Regions from separate parts of the Ochrobactrum sp. Marseille-Q0166 genome, predicted to be linked through region 2. Evidence: predicted binding sites of a transcription regulator. Region 2 holds the regulator's gene; each other region holds the start of a gene.
The links. The regulator LexA, encoded in region 2, represses DNA repair genes until DNA is damaged. The targets are predictions, from matches to a motif close to TGTTCNNNNTGTGTTCNG.
Positions count from the first base shown of each region.

Region 1: the regulator LexA is predicted to act here: its motif matches at 2,429-2,446, upstream of H5024_RS21035 (putative DNA modification/repair radical SAM protein).
Region 3: the regulator LexA is predicted to act here: its motif matches at 2,385-2,402, upstream of H5024_RS09330 (sel1 repeat family protein).
Region 4: the regulator LexA is predicted to act here: its motif matches at 2,845-2,862, upstream of parE (DNA topoisomerase IV subunit B).

Region 1 covers NZ_JACJUO010000003.1:543,013-547,731, reverse strand. Annotated here, with positions in the region: gene H5024_RS21040 (UdgX family uracil-DNA binding protein) at 1-1,184, opposite strand, end outside; gene H5024_RS21035 (putative DNA modification/repair radical SAM protein) at 1,181-2,410, opposite strand; gene H5024_RS21030 (DUF4231 domain-containing protein) at 3,091-3,975, opposite strand; gene H5024_RS21025 (TIR domain-containing protein) at 4,010-4,477, opposite strand; gene H5024_RS21020 (7-cyano-7-deazaguanine synthase) at 4,479-4,719, opposite strand, start outside.
Region 2 covers NZ_JACJUO010000001.1:1,453,524-1,458,242, forward strand. Annotated here, with positions in the region: gene H5024_RS06965 (ComEC/Rec2 family competence protein) at 1-2,123, shown strand, start outside; gene lexA (transcriptional repressor LexA) at 2,179-2,901, opposite strand; gene glp (gephyrin-like molybdotransferase Glp) at 3,022-4,236, opposite strand; gene moaC (cyclic pyranopterin monophosphate synthase MoaC) at 4,260-4,719, opposite strand, start outside.
Region 3 covers NZ_JACJUO010000001.1:1,949,077-1,953,795, reverse strand. Annotated here, with positions in the region: gene H5024_RS09350 (AMP nucleosidase) at 1-342, opposite strand, end outside; gene H5024_RS09345 (hypothetical protein) at 384-551, opposite strand; gene H5024_RS09340 (glutathione binding-like protein) at 919-1,626, shown strand; gene H5024_RS09335 (DUF2147 domain-containing protein) at 1,690-2,049, opposite strand; gene H5024_RS09330 (sel1 repeat family protein) at 2,488-2,745, shown strand; gene H5024_RS09325 (YitT family protein) at 2,794-3,447, opposite strand; gene H5024_RS09320 (DNA topology modulation protein FlaR) at 3,664-4,212, opposite strand; gene H5024_RS09315 (antifreeze protein) at 4,542-4,719, shown strand, end outside.
Region 4 covers NZ_JACJUO010000002.1:999,566-1,004,284, forward strand. Annotated here, with positions in the region: gene H5024_RS15935 (GNAT family N-acetyltransferase) at 1-298, shown strand, start outside; gene H5024_RS15940 (hypothetical protein) at 368-550, shown strand; gene parE (DNA topoisomerase IV subunit B) at 623-2,728, opposite strand; gene H5024_RS15950 (DMT family transporter) at 3,024-3,944, shown strand; gene lipB (lipoyl(octanoyl) transferase LipB) at 3,945-4,719, opposite strand, start outside.

The DNA.
Region 1 (4,719 bases), on a different contig from region 2:
TCGAGCCCCAGCCACCAGCGACAATGCATAATTTCGTTCCGGTCGGGATTTTGATGCAGGCGACGCTTGCCGCGCGGCGCGAACTTGAAGTGCTTAACTGCATTGGTCAGCCATGTCTGCTCGACTTCCACTCCTGCAGCAACCATGGTTTCACGCAAGAGGTGACCTGCCGGACCTACGAAAGGCCGACCTTCAAGATCCTCACGATCACCCGGCTGTTCTCCTACAACCATGAGCTTAGCGTCTTCCGCGCCCTCACCCCAAACAGTCTGGGTTGAGGCCTCGCATAATCCACATCGACGACAATGTCCGGAAGCCGCTCGCGCTTCGATCATTGTCTGAGGGAATTCTGGCGCTTGCGGCATTGCAGCGCGATAACGGGTCGAAATCGCCACTGCGCCAGCCGCCGGTGACGTTTCTGCAGCCACGCGCATTCGCTCTACCCGCGCCTCGGCATCTCGTAACATATCCGGAATCAGGCGCGTTTCGGGCAGGTTCTTCCAATACTTCTTCGGCATTTCAGAGCGCATCGCATTCAGCTTTACCCGTGCTGGATTGAAGATGTTGGCGAAATAGGTGCCCCAAAGCGTTTCGGTGGCATCTTCCGATAAGTCTGGACGTGTACTGCCTGGATGGTAACTAAGTCTGCCAGCCTCAAATCGAGCTGTAAGCCTTGGCGTGGCGATCACCCAGTCCATATCCGCGAAACGCTTTGCGAAAAAGAAACTACCCGGCTCGACTATATTATGCTCCGGCTCAAACCAGGCTGCAAAGCGACGACGCAACCCAGTCTCAGGTAATTCGCGAAACCGTACGAAAGCATGCATCTTGTGGATATCGCGGCCAACCGATTTTGCCATGAGATGCAATTGCCGCCCAAGCGGGTCAGCCTGGCTCAAAGGGTCTCCCGCGTTGCAGTCAAGCCGCCATAACGCCTGATAGAGCAGTCTGAACCGTTCCGGATTCGAATGCCATATGACTGACTGCGCAAGTTTCAAAAACCCCCGCGTAACACTTATACGATGTTCACCAGGTGCGTTGGGGAGCGGCATTTCCTCAAACAATCCGCCCGCTCCGCTCCAATCGATATCATTTGGCTCAATACCATGTGATATCGCGATGCGCGCCATCTCCCGCCATGCATCGAAGGTGCCGCGGTCGGGTAGTTTAACGGAATAGATCATAATAACCGCAGTTGCTCAGCGGGAGGTGCAAATCGTGCGCGTAAATCAACGTTATCGATGAGCCGCCCCGGCGACCATCCAGGTGCTAGGATAAAGGGGCGTGCCTTGTTCATGTTGGCCCCTATCCGCAACAAATCCTCGTATCTTAAACCGCAATTCCGGCGGGCAACGATTATGCGATCCACAGTCCGTGTGCCAAAACCCGGAACACGCAACAGCAATTCACGACTTGCACGGTTTACATCCAAAGGAAACAGGCCACGATGCTGCATGGCCCAGGCAAGTTTTGGGTCAAGTTCCAGATCGAGATGCCCTGCCGTCGTGCCGGTGGCGATTTCCTCGGCGGTAAAACCATAAAAGCGCAAAAGCCAATCTGCCTGATATAGGCGGTGTTCACGCAGAAGCGGAGGCTGGATCAGAGGTAGAGCCGCCGAGGCATCCGGGATCGGGGAGAACGCCGAATAATAAACCCGACGCAGCTTGTAACCACTGTAAAGCCGTGTTGACATTTTAAGAATGGTCACATCGTCTGCCCCATCCGCGCCGATGATCATCTGCGTGCTTTGCCCGGCCGGTGCAAACCGACGCGGCTTGCGCCCGGTATGGGTCTTATCTTTTGCTGCCTCACCTTCGAGACGTACCTGTGCCATCGCACCGCGGATGGTTTCAGGACGTTTTTCCGGCGCGAATTTGCGCACACTTGCGTCCTCCGGCAATTCGACATTAATCGATAGCCGATCAGCCCAAACCCCGGCTTCCCGGATCAACTCCGGACTGGCATCGGGAATCGTCTTGAGATGGATATAGCCGTGGAAGCCATGATCCTCCCTCAGTGTCCGCGCGATGCGCACCATATCAGACATGGTCTGGTCGGATGACTTGATGATGCCCGAAGACAAGAACAGGCCCTCAATGTAATTGCGCCGATAAAACTCCAGCGTGAGCGAGACAACTTCCTCGACTGAGAACCGCGCCCGTTCCACGTTGGAGCTGACCCGGTTTATGCAATAGGCACAGTCGAAGATGCAGAAATTGGTCATAAGAATTTTCAGCAGGCTGATACAGCGCCCATCCGGCGTGTACGCATGGCAAATCCCTACCCCTCCCGACGATCCGACACCACCCCTCCTTGCATCGCGTCTCTCACCACCGCTTGACGCACAAGATGCATCGTATTTTGCCGCATCCGATAAGATGGCAAGTTTATCCTGAAGGCTCTTTTTCACCATGAACGCAAGGATACTTGTTCATGTTTTGTTCGTCAACTATCCATAACTCATGGCGTAGAGTATTCCATCGGTTTACGGGATAATGACATCTGGGGTCTGGCGGTAGGTAGGACGACAAAATGATTTTGATCTGACTCCGTTGCAAGGAAGCGGCGGAGACATTGCGCGGCCTGCACGAGAAGATCGTGTTGTGGCCCGGCGCAAAACGGGGCGAGATTTACGCGAGGCTTCACGGCGAACTGGGCACGATCCTCAACTGGGTGGAGCGTCAAACCATTGGAAGGGCTATAAAAACAACAAAACCCGCGGCTAGTGCTACGGGTTTGTTAGTATTGTTGGTTGCGGGGTCAGGCATTGCCCCGTTGGTCGGGTAATCGATACTCACTCGCTTACTTATCCTCCTTACCCTTCAGATTATGTTGGGCAGGACGACGCGCTACGATCGCCATTGAAGATGAAGTCTTCGCGGCTGGGATAATATCTGTTTTATGTTCTGGGGAATTGGTTGCGGGGGCTCGCAACACCCGATTCCTGCGATTAGTAGAGCGGACGCCATCCGAGTTAGCTACTTACCTCCGACCCGAAAATGGTGACAGTTAGTAGCATCATCGCATTAAGTAGCCAGCTCGCGCCGTTTTTCTTTATCAGGTGACTTAAGCTTTGATTACAAGATTGAATCAAGGCACGTTCTCGATCTGCCGCGCTACCCACTGGGTATGTTCGCGTGAAAACGCGCGTTCGGCCTCATTCACGAAGGCTGAAAATTTCTCTTCAGAGTCGATCGTTACAAGTCGGGTTTGCAGGATGCCAATTTCGTGAGCTGTAAGGCTATAGGCCGAAGCAAGCTCGTTGAACTTCTTCAGTTGAATCCAACCTATCGCGGAAGAGGCCATGACAAGTAATGGTTCGGTTGGCCATATCATCCACGCTGGATCATGGCGAATCCGAACGAGAGCTAACGCTATTGCGATACCCTGCACAATCACGGAGATGGCGATCCAAAGACGAAAACGTCCCCTGTTCCACCTAACTTTAGCAACATACCATTCACGTTGGTCCGTGATCCGATCTGTAAGATACTTTTGAACACGGTCTGCCAGGGGGAGAGCACGCACGGTGTCCATTTCGGTGGTAATCTGATCGCCGGTTACGGGCCTGCGGCTAATCGAGTCGCGCACGTGGCTGTTGGCGTCTAGGATCGCCTTCAGAAAATCCGAAAATTTTTCGGCCACCGCTGAGAGTTTAGGGGCATCCTCGAAGGGTTCTGCACGCATCATGTAGCGCCAGGTCGATGTCTTGATCGACTCCGCCAGCGCACGGCAACCATACCATTCTTTTTCGGGCTTTTGGACCGCCATATAGAGCAGCAGCCCTGTCGATGCCGCCAAAACTAATGCATACAGGATGTATAGGTCAGGCGAATTTCCGAACCACATGGATATCGTGGCAGCGACGGTGAGAAAAAAATATTGTAACCGGATAAGCCAGAGATAGGTGCTCTGAGCGTCTGCGGACGATCCATCTGCGGAACGGTACAATGCAGGAAATTTTTCAGGCTCCATATCGTTGGATCTCCAGTACATGATCGCGTCGCGGCTATTTCAACTCTTCGGCTAGTTTATTCCATTGAACAACTTTTACGCCATACTTCGCGACCCAAGACGGGTTCTGTCGGGGCGCCCCGCCTTTTGGATGAACTGCAACCACTTTTTTTCCGAGAGCGAGGCTGGTCTCGACTTCCCACGTCACCCATCGGCTTTGCGCGGTATTGTCGGAGATGTAGACAACGCAAACCGAAGATCTCGATATTCGCTCGCTGATCTTTTGTTTGATGTATTCGGCACGTTCGCTGTCATACGGCTCGCGAACAGAGTGATCGTTAAACTCTATATCGCTGTTCTCGTTCTTCGCATGCGCACGTAGTAGATTAACTTCGTTCATGTCCTCCGTTGCAAAGCTAATAAAGACGTTGCGTTTGCCGCCCTGGAGAGCAGCTTTGGCCTTCTCCTCCAGCGATCGTATGTCCCCTAATCTGCTCCAGCTGCCGCTGCTTCCACCGCCCATGTTAGACCCCCTCAGCCTTGAATTCATTACATGCGATGCACGCTCCGCAAGGAACCTCATCGCCAAGATGGCATGAATACGTGCCCTCAATCCCCTTTAGGGCGGCGAGCTCTATGACTTCCTGCTTGTGGAAAGAAGAGAGCGGCGCAAGGACCTTTATCTCTCGCCCCATGCTGCGTGCGATCATCGCCTCGGCCTGCTGCAAGAATGCCGTGGTCTGATCGGGAAACAGGCTAGTCTCT
Region 2 (4,719 bases):
CTCTACAGCTCGGCATGATAGCCGGGAAATTCGAAACTGAGCGACGAAGCACGCAATTGTTGGGTTCAGAGGTTACAACGCGCGTTATTGGGCGAGTGGCTGGTCTCGAATATCGCGACAATGGCAGCTGGCGTGTGACGCTTGATCTGCTTGAAACGCAGAGGCCGAAGCTTCGCTACGCACCGCAACGCATCCGCATTACTGCGCGCGATATACCGGCCAAGACGAAGATTGGTAGCGGCCTAACCGGCTTTGCGCGCCTGAGGGTACCTTCGGGACCTGTGCGGCCGGGAAATTACGATTTTGCCTTCCATGCTTATTTCGGCGGTATCGGCGCTAATGGCTTCTTTCTCGGAACACCAAAGATTGCCGACGTGTCAGGACCAACCGACATGACGGCAAAAATTGCCAGTTCCATTGCTCAACTACGTGTGCATGTTTCGGAACGTATTGCGGAAGTGCTCTCTGGTGAGGATGGCAGTGTTGCCGCAGCGCTTATTGCCGGTGAGCGAGCAGGGATCAGCGAAGAAACGAATGAGGATCTGCGCAAGGCAGGTCTGGCGCATATCTTGTCGATTTCCGGCCTACATATGGTGCTGGCCGCCGGCGTTGTGATGATGGCGTTGAGATCGCTGTTTGCTCTGATGCCGGGGTTTAGCGCCCGATATCCGGTCAAAAAGTTTGCGGCTTTTCTCTCGCTTCTAAGCTGCACATTCTATCTGGCCATGTCGGGTGCGGATGTTGCGGCACAGCGCAGTTACGTCATGATTGTCGTGATGCTCTGCGCATTGCTGGCTGACCGTGCTGCCATCAGTATGCGCAATCTTGCGATTGCGTCTGTTGCGATGATCGCAATTTCACCGCATGAGATTCTTGGGCCAAGCTTTCAAATGTCTTTTTCCGCAACTGCTGGCTTGATCGCTGCATTTGCCTGGTGGAGTGACAGGAAAGCACGCAATCAAACGTCTCGCGAAAATCGGCGTGCTGTGCCGCGTGGGTTTCTATCCAAAATGCTCGTTCCAGCGGTGGCGACGGGAGCAACATCGATTGTTGCCGGTGTAGCAAGTGGCATCTTTGCCGCCTATCATTTCAACAATACCGCACCCTTAGGCCTGGTCGGGAACGTATTGGCCTTGCCGGTTATCTCGATCCTTGTGATGCCCTTTGCAGTGCTGAGCTTGGTGTTGATGCCATTGCAGCTTGATTGGCTACCACTACAGATTATGGGATTTGGCGTCCTATTAGTCAGGCATATAGCGAGTTTGGTTGCTAGCTTTTCTCCTGACGGCAATCCGGGCGTCATGCCTGCAAGCACGCTTATCCTCTGGACTGTAGCGCTTGTTATCGCGGTTGTTTCCACGACATGGTTGCGATGGCTGGCTTTACCCTTTGTTATTACTGGTCTTTTCGTTTTTATACGAACGCCATTGCCGGATATTCTCGTTAGCGAGGATGCAAAATTTGTAGCCGTGCGCCTACCCGATGGCAATTTTGCCGCAAATCGCAGCAGGCCGCCAAAATTCACAGGTCAAAACTGGCAGACTGCCTATCTGATCGAAACGTTTATTCCGCCGCAGATTGTAAAAAAGCAGAAGCCGGTATCCACCAATGATGCGTTTGTCTGCGAAGAGGGAGTTTGTACCATTCCTCTACGAGACGGGCGAATGTTTGCCTATACTGCGCAAGAGGAGATGAAGGATATTGCCTGCAATATTGGCGAGATTGTCGTTCTTGCGATAGCAAGCAAAAACCTCAATTGCCCGCGCTCCGATGTTTTACTGATCGACCGGCAGGAACTCGCTCTCAAAGGAACCCTTGAGCTCAGGCTTGGGAAACGTTTATCATCAGACGCGAGTGCATCAGCCAGATCAGCGAAACATGATCACAGCAAAGACGATAAAATCTATCGTTTTGCAGTCATCCAACCACGAAACTTAGCTGGCTATTCTGATAGTCTCAGCTTCGCAGTGGATGCGCCTACGCGGCCATGGCACCTGCATCGTCTGTATTCGAGAGCGGCACGAGGATTACCGGATCGCGAACATCAGAAGAAGTCTCGCAACGATCAATCTTCTGATTTTCAGGCGGCTCCCGACTTTAAGGAGACGACAGAGCCGCTCTGATTTAAAATGACAAAACCTCTATCGCTGCTTCCAACCAATACTAAAACTGTAAGTGCTAGTAACGCCGGATCAGGCCGATTAGTTTACCCTGCACGCGCACACGATCGGGGCCGAAAATGCGGGTTTCGTAAGCCGGATTCGCTGCTTCCAAGGCAATGGAAGCGCCTTTGCGGCGAAAACGCTTCAAAGTTGCTTCTTCATCATCGACCAGTGCGACGACGATTTCACCCGGATTGGCTGTATCACCGCGCTTAATGATCACTGTGTCGCCATCAAAAATACCGGCGTCGATCATCGAATCGCCTTTGACTTCCAAAGCGTAGTGTTCACCGGAGCCCAGCATTTCTGGAGGAAGGCTCAGTGAGTGTGTCTGATTCTGGATTGCCGAGATCGGCACACCGGCAGCTATGCGTCCCATCATGGGTACAGAAACCATTGTGGAGGAATCATTCTCCGCAATAACTGGAGTTGGGCGCGTCGGCGGAGGAGGGGGAGCTTTGCCGAGGCTTCCTTCGATGACGCTCGGAGCGAACTTCTTTTGAGAGTTCAAGCCCGGTGCTATCGAATCTGGTAAACGAAGCACCTCCAGCGCGCGCGCCCGATTAGGAAGCCTGCGGATAAAGCCGCGTTCTTCCAAGGCCGTGATGAGACGATGAATGCCTGACTTAGAAGCCAGATCAAGAGCTTCTTTCATTTCGTCAAAGGACGGAGGGATGCCCGTCTCTTTAAGACGTTCATGAATGAACAGCAGAAGTTCGTGCTGCTTACGGGTTAACATGCGCTACACCCTCCAGACCAGAATCAAATAAAAACAAAACCAGAACGAACACTATATGTTCCAGTCTTGTTCTGCAATGGTTTTAAAATGATTAATGAGGTTTGGAATTAATACCGTTCGTTACAACATTAATATCGCGCAAGAATCACCGATAGCCGCAGCGGGTGCATTTTCTTCTCTGATCAACAGCGCATTGGAGCCCACAAGAGCAGAAAGCATTGAAGAATCCTGAACTGGACATGGCTTGGCAATCAATGTTCCGTCGATTGCCTTCTCAACGGTCGCACGAACAAAGTCCCTGCGGTGATCGTTCGCACTCATTGGCTGACCAAATTTCGCGGGGCGAATATCTGTAGCTAAATCAATGCCTGATAGCTTCGCCACCAGTGGACGCAGAAATATCAGACTACAGACGAGGCTTGAAACCGGATTGCCCGGTAAGCCGATGACATGCACCGTCTTGCCTGAAACTGTCTTGCGGCCATACATCAACGGTTTTCCCGGGCGCATAGCGATTTTCCAGAAGGCGAGATCGACGCCGCAATTCTGCAAAGCCCCGTGAACGTAATCGCGGTCTCCAACCGACGCGCCACCGATCGTTACTAGAACATCGACGCCATCTTTGAGCGCTGCGCTGATTGCCGATTCGATCTTTGCGGGGTCGTCGTTGATGATGCCCATATCTTCAGGCTTACCGCCTGCGCGGCGGACAATTTCGGCGATGCCGACGCTGTTGGAAGCGACAATTTGGTCAGGGCCGGGAACTGTACCGGGTGGGACAAGTTCGTCGCCAGTTGCCAATATTGCAATGCGGGGCTGTTTGAAAACGGAAATGGCTGCGTTGCCACTGGCCGCAGCAAGGGAAAGTGCCGGGGCGTCGAGTGCTTTTCTCTTTGGAAGAATCACATCTCCGGGTGCGAAATCGAGGCCCGCGCGACGAATGTGGCGGCCTTTATAGAGTCCGTGCCGGATTGTTAGCCTGTCGCCGGAACGTTCCGTGTCTTCCTGAATAACGATGCTATCTGCGCCTGCTGGCATTGGTGCGCCGGTGAAAATGCGGACCGCCTGACCTTCGCTCAGCTGCCCGTCGAAACGCTTACCGGCTGCTGATTCGCCAATTATGGTCAGTTCAAGCGGATAGCTGATGTTTTCAGGTGCGATCAGCGCATAGCCATCCATGGCAGAGCAGTCAAAGGGAGGTTGCAGAAGGTGAGCTTTCACAGGTTCCGCAACAACACGTCCACCGGCTGAAGTCAAAGGAACCTGCTCGAAACCGTGTGGCTCTGCCAAGCTCAGGATACGTGCAAGGGCTTCATCGACAGGAAGCAGGGACATACTTTTTCCTCTCGTGCGAAAACTTAGGTTTTCCAGTCGCCTGATTTACCACCACTCTTTGCGGAAACACGAATATCGGTAATTTCCATGTGGCGATCAACGGCCTTTGCCATGTCATAGATGGTTAGGCAGGTGACTGATACGGCAGTCAACGCTTCCATTTCAACCCCGGTGCGGCCTTTCAGCTTCGCAGTTGCAAAGACGCGCAGGCCGGGAAGCGATTGGTCCGGTTCAATGTCCACCGAGACCTTTGTCAGCATCAATGGGTGGCAAAGCGGGATGAGGTCGGCGGTTTTCTTCGCAGCCATAATACCAGCCAGACGGGCCGTACCGATAACGTCGCCTTTGGCGGCATCGCCTTTCAGAATGAGTGCCAGAGTTTCCGGCTTCATTCTGACGGCACCTTCAGCGGTTGCCTGGCGCTCAGTCTCAGCCTTGTCGCCGACATCGACCATATGGGCGGCGCCAGTCTGGTCGATATGG
Region 3 (4,719 bases), 500 kb from region 2:
CAGGCGGATTTGCTCGTTGAGGTAATGATCGAACAGATCCGGTCTGGTAATCGTAGCCGTGTAGTCTCCAGGCATGGTCACGTGACCAAAGGCCAGACGTGTATCTACATGAGCGAAGCTTGATGTAGACAGACAAATTTCGGGGTAAAAAGCACGATAGCGCTGAGGGCGCACCTCTCCTTTTGCGAGCTGCTCAAACGCAGCGCGGAGAAACGCGGTATTGCGATCATAAAGTTTGCGTAGCGCGGCAACTGCCGCGCTTGCATCGGTGAAAACTTCCGGCTCCATAAAAGGAGGCGTTTTAATCTCTGATAGGAATGGTTGATCGATTCGCTGTGTCATGGCTCAGTATACCAAACTCTGCGACACACGCATGTCCTTGTTTATGCAGCGCGTTGTAGGCCTACATACAGGACCAGACCGATGCCGCTCATATGCGCTTTCTGTCCGATTTGGGTGTAAGCGAAGGTCGCGGCGGGACCAGTGAAGACGGCAGTGAAAAGCAGCACACGAAGAGCAATTGCTGCTGAAATACGGCAACGCGAGATCATAGCCACTGGTCTCCGTCCGCATGCTGGAGGTGCATTACTGTGATGGGCGAGACGACCGGTTGATCACGATAAACATAATATTTACGATCAACAAAAAGGCTGGCGATGATTGCGAGACCCATAATCATCAGACAAACAATTGTAACGCGCCTAACCAGCATAATTCCCCCAGCTTCAAAATATTTCTATGATGATTGAATTTAACGACGTCACCTGAACCGCTCCTGAGAGCTGCATTCATCCGGGGTTCAAAAATATTGATGTTTCATTAACTTGATCGGTTCGCACTTGTACCGAGCTGCACGGCGATTATCTTAACGCGCATCGGAAATTTGGACAAAGCCAAGAAAGCGGGAGACAGATACCCATGGCTGAGCAGACAAAACCCATTGAGCTTTACTATTGGCCTACCCCTAATGGCTTCAAGATCAGCATCATGCTGGAGGAACTGGGTGTTCCTTACGAAGTCAAATATGTTAACATTGGCAAGGGTGATCAGTTCCAGCCCGACTTTCTTAAAATCGCACCCAATAACCGTATGCCTGCTATCATTGATCCGGAAGGACCAGGTGGCGAGCCGATATCGGTTTTTGAATCAGGCGCGATTCTTCAGTATCTCGGGCGCAAGTTCGGAAAGTTTTATCCGACCGATGAACGCAAGCGTGTCATTGTTGACGAATGGCTGATGTGGCAAATGGGCGGACTTGGGCCCATGTCGGGTCAGGCCGGACACTTTCGCAATTATGCGCCGGAAAAGGTGCAATATGGCATCGACCGCTACACCAATGAGGTCAACCGTCTTTATGGTGTTCTCAATCGTCAGCTTGAAGGTAAAGACTATATCGCGGGCGAATATTCTATCGCTGATATGGCCAGCATCGGCTGGATCAATGCGTACAAGAATTTCGATCAGCAACTGGAGGATTTCCCGAACCTCAAGCGCTGGTATGAAACCATGAATGCACGACCTGCCGTGCAGCGTGGCCTTGGGGTAGGCAAGGAAGAGCGCGAAAAGTCTAACCTAGCAAATGACAAGGAAGCGCAGAAAATACTGTTTGGCCAAAAGGCGCGTTAAATCGTTTTGGCCAGAAATGCTTGAAAGAAAGGCGGCTGAGAAGTCGCCTTTTATTTTATCTGTTTACTGCCGAGAAAGGCTTTCACTCTTGCAGATCAGACCACCCATGACGCAGCCCGAAAGTGAAAGAGTGTTTCCCTTGACACTGGCCTTGCCTGTGTATGTCTTGCCTTCGTCTAGCTTGTTGACTTCACCTTTGTAGCTGCCATCCTTGCCAGACATTGTGCCAATCGACTTACCCTTATATTCGCCGGTTTGCACCGTGCCGCAATATTTGCCGCCACCGCAAGCCGCGTAGCTGATAATCGTACCGTTCGAACGTTTCCAGGAACCGACAATTGCTTCTTCAGCAAACGCTGGTGCGGCCAAACCTGCCGTCAGCGCCACAGCAGCGGTCATTCCCATAATAAAAGTGCGGATCATGCATTCCTCCCAAAATGCCGCAAAGCTCACAATTTGCAGCTCTGCAGAAAACTTACGCAAACGTAAACGTAATCGAGTTTTCATCAAAGCGGAAGAGGGATAATTGGCGATGGAAAATTCGTAGATAATCACTCTCTCAACAAAGCCAATCGACGCCATGGTTATCATCTGGTTTCCAGACGGAGTGAATAAAAAAGCAGCCATTTCGGAAAAACGCTGCAATTCACGAAGCTTGGATGTTTAACGAAATCCCAAATTTACTCCTTGTTGGGATTTCGTTGTTGCGTTGTTAAGCATCTGGTTTAACGCGCATTTTAACTCTGTCGCTTATCTTGAAGACCATGAACGGAACGACAGATCCGACGGTTCCGGGACGGTGAAAGCCAGTCACGGAAACAAAGAGCGGACGGTTCTCGGGATTTAACAGGGACAAGAAAAATGACGCAGTTTCAAAGCGGTACACACCATTATAAGGCAGTTTCTCAGGATCGCATCCTGCTGGAGATGGGTTTGAAATACGCCATTGGTCGCGATTGCGAAATTGATGTCGTGGAAGCGCATAAGTGGCTCAACATCGCGGCGATCCGTGGCAACGAGAAAGCCGAACGTATGCGTAATCAGGTTGCAGCCACCATGAGCAAGAGTGAGCTGGCAGCAGCACTGCGTGGCGCACGCGAATGGATGACTTCGCACTGACCTATCGAATGCAGAAATCAAAAAGCCGCCCAATGAGGCGGCTTTTGTTTAGCTGATCCCGAGATAACGCCCCGGTTTGTGATTGATTGCTATGATCACATTCATCGCAATCGCGCCCACCAGGGAGAGAAGCATGTTTTCCCACGGGATGAAAAATAGCGATCCCAACATGATAGCACTGTCAAGTGCAAGCTGGAACCAACCGGCCCGAATACCATGGGCATCCTGCAAATAGAGCGCCAGAATATTGACGCCGCCCACCCCGGAGCGATGGCGGAAAAGTGCTAGAACGCCCATTCCCATAAGTGTACCGCCCATGAGGGCTGCAAAGAGCGGGTTGATTGAGCTGAAATCAACAGACAAAGGGATGATTTTGGCAAAGAGAGATAGAAGCGCGACAGCAATGAATGTTCTGATCGTAAATGGCCAGCCCATCCGCTTTGCAGCAAAAAAGTAGAATGGCAGGTTGATTACGAAATAAAGCAGGCCAAATCCAATGCCGGTGGCATAGTGTATCAGAAGGGCGATGCCCGCCGTACTGCCCGTCATAAGCGTCGCTTGGCTATAAAGCGTGATACCCAAGGCAATTAATGAAGTGCCAATCAGCATGGCGATTGCGTCTTCATAAAGACGATGACGATCAAAACCGAGTGTACTGCGCACGTCGACAAGTTGGGAGGCGCTATCTGCGATATCGGCCACTTTTAACTCCAGAGCTGCGAAAACCGGAAATCCGGACAAGATTACCCAAAAGGCCGGAGCAAAGTTCCGTCATTTCAGTGTGCGCATATTCTCGCTGATCGATGGATAGTTTGCCACGCGCCAGCGCCAAGTCTTGGGAGACTTCACAAATATAGCATCGCAAAGGCCCTACGGCACTGCTAGCAATATTGTTATTTTGAGCGGCGCATTTTTATTTTAGCTCAACTTTGACCGTTTATCTTTTCGGATTATTTCGTTGCGAGTCTCGGCAAGAAATCGTTCCACATCTTTCGGACTGCGTAGATGATGCTTTTTCAGGTGCGAAGGAGCATTTTCCAGAAAGGATTTTGCTCTAATACGTCCATTTTTCCGATAATTTGCCGCAAATTTCAGGAATTCCCAATCAAAACGCTCGGTACACCCCTCCGCCATATCAGGACGGGATTTGCCATAATGCCGAAGTGTTCTGCTTAAGATTCGCCAAAGGCGTCGCGGGGTAGAGATATCCAGAAAAATAAGCATTTCGGCGCGCGATGCGCGATACGCCATTGTTTCGCTGTGATTTCCTTCAAATATCCATTCATCGCGATCCGCAATCTCATTGCTCAGAAGGCCGATTTCGTCGCGCGAGCGCATTGTCCAATTGGGTAGCCAATAAATGGTGTCGATATGAACAACAGGTAATGCGGTGATTGCGCCAAGCGAACGGGCGAGGGTGGACTTTCCTGAACCTGCGCCCCCAATGATCATGATCCTTTTTACCATCTGGGCAAGCTCCGGATTTTAACTGTGTTGCAATAATTCTGAGACAAGACCATGGAGATACTGTATATTTACTTCATGTCATGCAAATTTATGTAACGACTAAAGAATGACGGTTAGAATTTTTGTATTGTAGGCAGAGGTAATATTAAGCAACTAATTGATAGTCAACTTGCTGACAGTAATTTTGAATGAGCCATGAAGCTCGAAGGGTTATGAAGGCTTGAGCATAAAAGTTGCTCAGAATTGATCGCAAAGCCATACACCAAGAAGCTGGCAATGCGATTTGAACTAACTCAGATTAACGCCCGTATCCGACAGGGAGCGACGAGATGTCTATTCGTACCATCACAGCCATGGCAGGCACTGCCATTATCTTGGGTGCATCTGCTTTTGCCTTTTCATCACCGGCAAATGCGCTGACGATGAAGGAATGCAGCACAAAGTATCAAGCGGCAAAAGACGCAGGGACACTTGGCGATGTCAAGTGGAACGACTTCCGCAAGACTC
Region 4 (4,719 bases), on a different contig from region 2:
ACGGCGCGGCGAAATATATGGTTGGGGCGCTCTCGTCCCGAAATCAAACTATATTTCCGACCTCTGGGTCGATCCCGCCCACCATGGTCAGGGCGTAGGCGGCGCATTGCTTGGTGCGCTGATGGCGCAGATTCTTCTTGATGGTTTTGCGGAAGCTGAAATCGGCACTCATGCCGATAATTTTCCAGCAATTGGGCTTTACGAAAAAGCTGGGTTCAAGACCTATCACCGCAGCGAAGAATGGTCGGAGAGTTTTGGTCGTGAGGTTGAAAAGGTCAGAATGCAGGTAAAGCTTTAGGCGAGCATTGCCATTTCAGGACAAACTCCTATCCTCTCTCATAGCAATTATTATCAGGAGGAGGGGCAAATGTGGATCATGCTTACGGATGTTAGTGGCGAACGGGTTGCGGTGAATTTCAACCACGTCCTGTCATACAACGCTTACGGTACTGGAACCCGTATCGTTACGCTTAGTGCGGACCTCACATTTTTCGTTAAAGAGTCGACCAAGGAAATCGAAACCAAGCTCGGCATTGACGTGAAAAGCTGAATTATCAAAGAAAAAACGTCAGCGTGAATAATGCGCTGACGTTTATCTTTCTGGCTCGCGCAGGCAGAAAGCTTAAATATCCAGTTCTTCCACGAATGCGGCACGATCCTGAATGAAGCGGAAGCGGGCTTCCGGTTTTGTACCCATCAGATCATCAACAGTGCTGCGCGTTTCATCGACATAATCTTCATCGACATGAACACGAAGCAGCGTGCGCTTTTTCGGGTCCATGGTCGTTTCTTTCAGCTGTTCGGCGCGCATTTCGCCGAGGCCTTTGAAGCGACCGATTTCGATTTTGCCACGTCCGGTAAACATCGTGCGAAGCAGTTCGTCCTTGTGCGCGTCGTCACGGGCATAGGCTACCTTGCCACCCTGACTGAGACGATAAAGCGGCGGGACTGCCAGATACAGGTGGCCGTTGCGGATGAGATCAGGCATTTCCTGATAGAAAAATGTGATGAGCAGCGATGCGATATGGGCGCCGTCAACGTCAGCATCTGTCATGACGATGACGCGATCATAACGCAGATCGTCTTCACGATAATTCTTGCGCGTGCCGGCCCCCAGTGCCTGAACCAGATCGGCAATCTGCTGGTTGGCTGTCAGCTTCTCACGGCCAGCACTGGCAACGTTCAGAATCTTACCGCGTAGTGGCAGGATCGCCTGATTGGAACGATTGCGTGCCTGCTTTGCAGAACCGCCAGCCGAGTCACCTTCGACAATGAAAAGTTCAGCACCTGCGGCAGCATTCTGCGTGCAGTCTGCAAGTTTGCCCGGAAGGCGCAGCTTGCGCGTCGCGCTCTTGCGGACGGTTTCCTTTTCCTGACGACGACGCAGACGCTCTTCGGCGCGATCAACAACCCAATCGAGCAAGCGGGATGCTTCCTGTGGGGAAGCTGTAAGCCAGTGATCGAACGGATCGCGGATGACATTTTCCACGATACGCTGCGCTTCAACGGTCGCAAGCTTGTCCTTGGTCTGGCCGACAAACTCCGGTTCCCGAATGAAGACCGAGAGCATAGCGGCTGCCGAAATCATCACGTCATCGGTGGTGATGATCGAAGCGCGCTTGTTGTTGGTTAGCTCTGCATAGGCTTTGAGGCCACGCGTCAACGCAATGCGCAGACCGGCTTCATGCGTACCGCCATCGCCCGTTGGGATTGTGTTGCAGTAGGAGTTGACGAAGCCGTCACCGCCATACCACGACACTGCCCATTCAACGGCACCGTGCCCGCCCTGCTTTTCGGTGCGGCCCGAGAAAATCTCACGCGTTACCTGATGTTCTTTGCCAAGCGAGGCAGAAAGATAATCCTTCAGACCACCGGGGAAGTGGAAAACGGCCTTTTCAGGGGTTTCCTTCTTGGGATCAAGGAGTGCCGGATCGCAATTCCAGCGAATTTCTACGCCGCCAAACAAATAGGCCTTCGAGCGCGCCATGCGATAAAGCCGGTGCGGATCGAAATGTGCAGCCTTGCCGAAAATATCCGGGTCTGGATGAAAGCGGACTCGTGTACCACGACGGTTGTGGACTTCGCCGACATCTTCAAGGCCACCCTGCGGAATACCGCGCGAAAAGCGCTGGCGATAGAGGCGGCGATTGCGTGCGACTTCGACTTCCAGAACGTCGGAAAGTGCGTTGACCACCGAAACACCCACGCCGTGCAGACCGCCCGAGGTTTCATAAGCCTTGCCATCAAACTTGCCGCCTGCATGCAGCTTGGTCATGATGACTTCAAGCGTCGATTTTCCCGGCACCTGCGGATGCTCATCAACCGGAATACCACGACCATTATCACTGACAGTCAGGAAGCCTTCGGCATCAAGGCTGACTTCAATAAAATTGGCATGTCCTGCAACGGCCTCGTCCATTGAGTTATCGATGACTTCTGCAAAAAGGTGATGCAGGGCTTTTTCGTCAGTGCCGCCGATATACATACCGGGACGCAGGCGAACCGGCTCAAGGCCCTCGAGAACGCGGATGGAGGAGGCGTTATAATCATCACTGCCTGATGAAACAGGCGGAGTCTTGGTTGCAACAGGCGTTGGATTTGGTGCAGATGGTGTTGTTACCGCTTTCGCAACAGGCGTTGATGCAGGAACCTTCTTGGGCTGCTGCTCCATCTGCCGTTCACGGGCATTGTTAACTACTCTAGAAAAGAGATCGTTGCTGTCGTCCATCTTTGTCCGAAAAGCTTTCTGTCTGAAACCGAAAGAACCGCCCCACTGAACGGGGCAAGAAAAGTTATCTGCGAATCACATAGATAATGCCACGGGAAACCCCGCAATGCGAACAAAGTTCGCCTTACGTTCCGCTTTTGCCCGAAGTTATCAAGTGATTTTGCTCACAGTGAAGCCGATTTGCACCAGAAACATGGCGAAAGTCAAACCATGGCCTTTGATAAGCGAATTAAGATGGAAACGGGCAGACCATTCGCGTAAGCGCATTGACACAAAGAAATTGTGAGTGATGGAAATGCAGATCAGGGCAGCAGGCGGTACAGAAGCGCACGTAAAGGGCATGGCGATCATGGTGCTCTCAGTGTTGCTGCTGCCGCTTATGGATGCCATCGGCAAATGGCTTGCCATGATGGATAACATGCCTCCGGCCACCGTCACCTTCATGCGCTTTTTCATTCAATCAGTGCTGATGTTCTTCGTGCTGATCGTCATGAGTGGTTTCGCGTCCTTACGGACGACGCATCTTGTCGGCAATCTTGTGCGGGGTGCGCTGATGGGTTTTGGAGGAGCGTGTTTCTTCACCGCGGTCAAATATATGCCGCTGGCGGACGCCATGGCTGTGTTTTTTGCCGAACCGTTGATCCTGACGCTGTTGTCGGCTGTCTTCCTGAAGGAAAAAGTCGGCTGGCGCCGTTTCAGCGCTGTGGGTATTGGGCTGATCGGCACGATGATCGTTATTCAGCCAAGTTTCGAGATCTTTGGTGCGGTCTCCCTGTTGCCTCTGGCAACTGCTGTCACTTTTGCGATCTATCTGATGCTGAACCGTAAATATGGTGCAAAAGAAAGCCCCGTCGTCATGCAATTCTATGCAGGTATCGGCGGATCGCTGATTGCGGGGCTGTTTATGATTTTTGGTACCGCGGTGGGCATTGAAGATCTCAGCTTTGCATTGCCAAATAGCTTTCAGCCATGGCTGTTGCTGCTTTTGCTGGGCACGATCGGAACTGTCAGTCATCTGCTCGTGGTGCAGGCATTCAAGCTTGCACCAGCATCTATGCTGGCGCCGTTCCAGTATCTGGAGATCGTCAATGCGGTTCTGGTTGGTTTAATTATCTTCGGTGACTTTCCGACGCCGTCCAAATGGTTCGGCATCGCGATCATCGTAGGATCAGGCTTCTATGTCTTCATGCGCGAGCGGCGTATGAAGAGCGTGTGATTATTTGGTGTGGCGCGGTCCGAAGACGTTTTCAAAAGCTTTGCCCAGTGCCACATCGACATCGCCCATCGTCACCGGAAGGCCGAGATCGACCAAACTGGTAACCCCATAATCAGCGATCCCGCAGGGTACGATGCCACCGAAATGCTCGAGCTCCGGCTCAACATTGATGGCAATACCGTGGAAGCTCACCCAGCGGCGCAGACGAATGCCAATGGCGGCAATCTTGTCTTCGCACACGCCGCCATTGGCAAGCAGCGGCTTCTCCGGGCGGACAACCCAGACGCCGACACGGTCAGCGCGCCGCTCACCTTTGATATTGAATTGCGCCAGCGTTTCGACAATCCACTGCTCAAGCGCGGTGACAAATGCTCGTACATCTTCGCGGCGGCGCTTTAGATCGAGCATAACATAGGCAACCCGCTGACCTGGGCCATGATAGGTATATTCACCACCGCGTCCCGTATTGAACACGGGAAAGCGATCCGGTGTCAGCAGGTCTGCTGATTGAGCACTGGTGCCCGCTGTATAAAGCGAGGGATGTTCGACAAGCCACACAAGTTCATTGGCAGTTCCTTCACGAATAGCTGCGACCCGCGCTTCCATAAAGGCGAGCGCCTCTTCGTAATCCGTTAAACCGTCTGATATTAACCAATCAACAGGTGGTGTGCCGGCCATAGCAGGGAGGAAATGCGTTTCATTTTCTTGCGCGGCGACGTCGCGCATTGAAGATGAATAGGTTTCAGTTTGTCGGGAAAAATGAGCAGAGCTATCG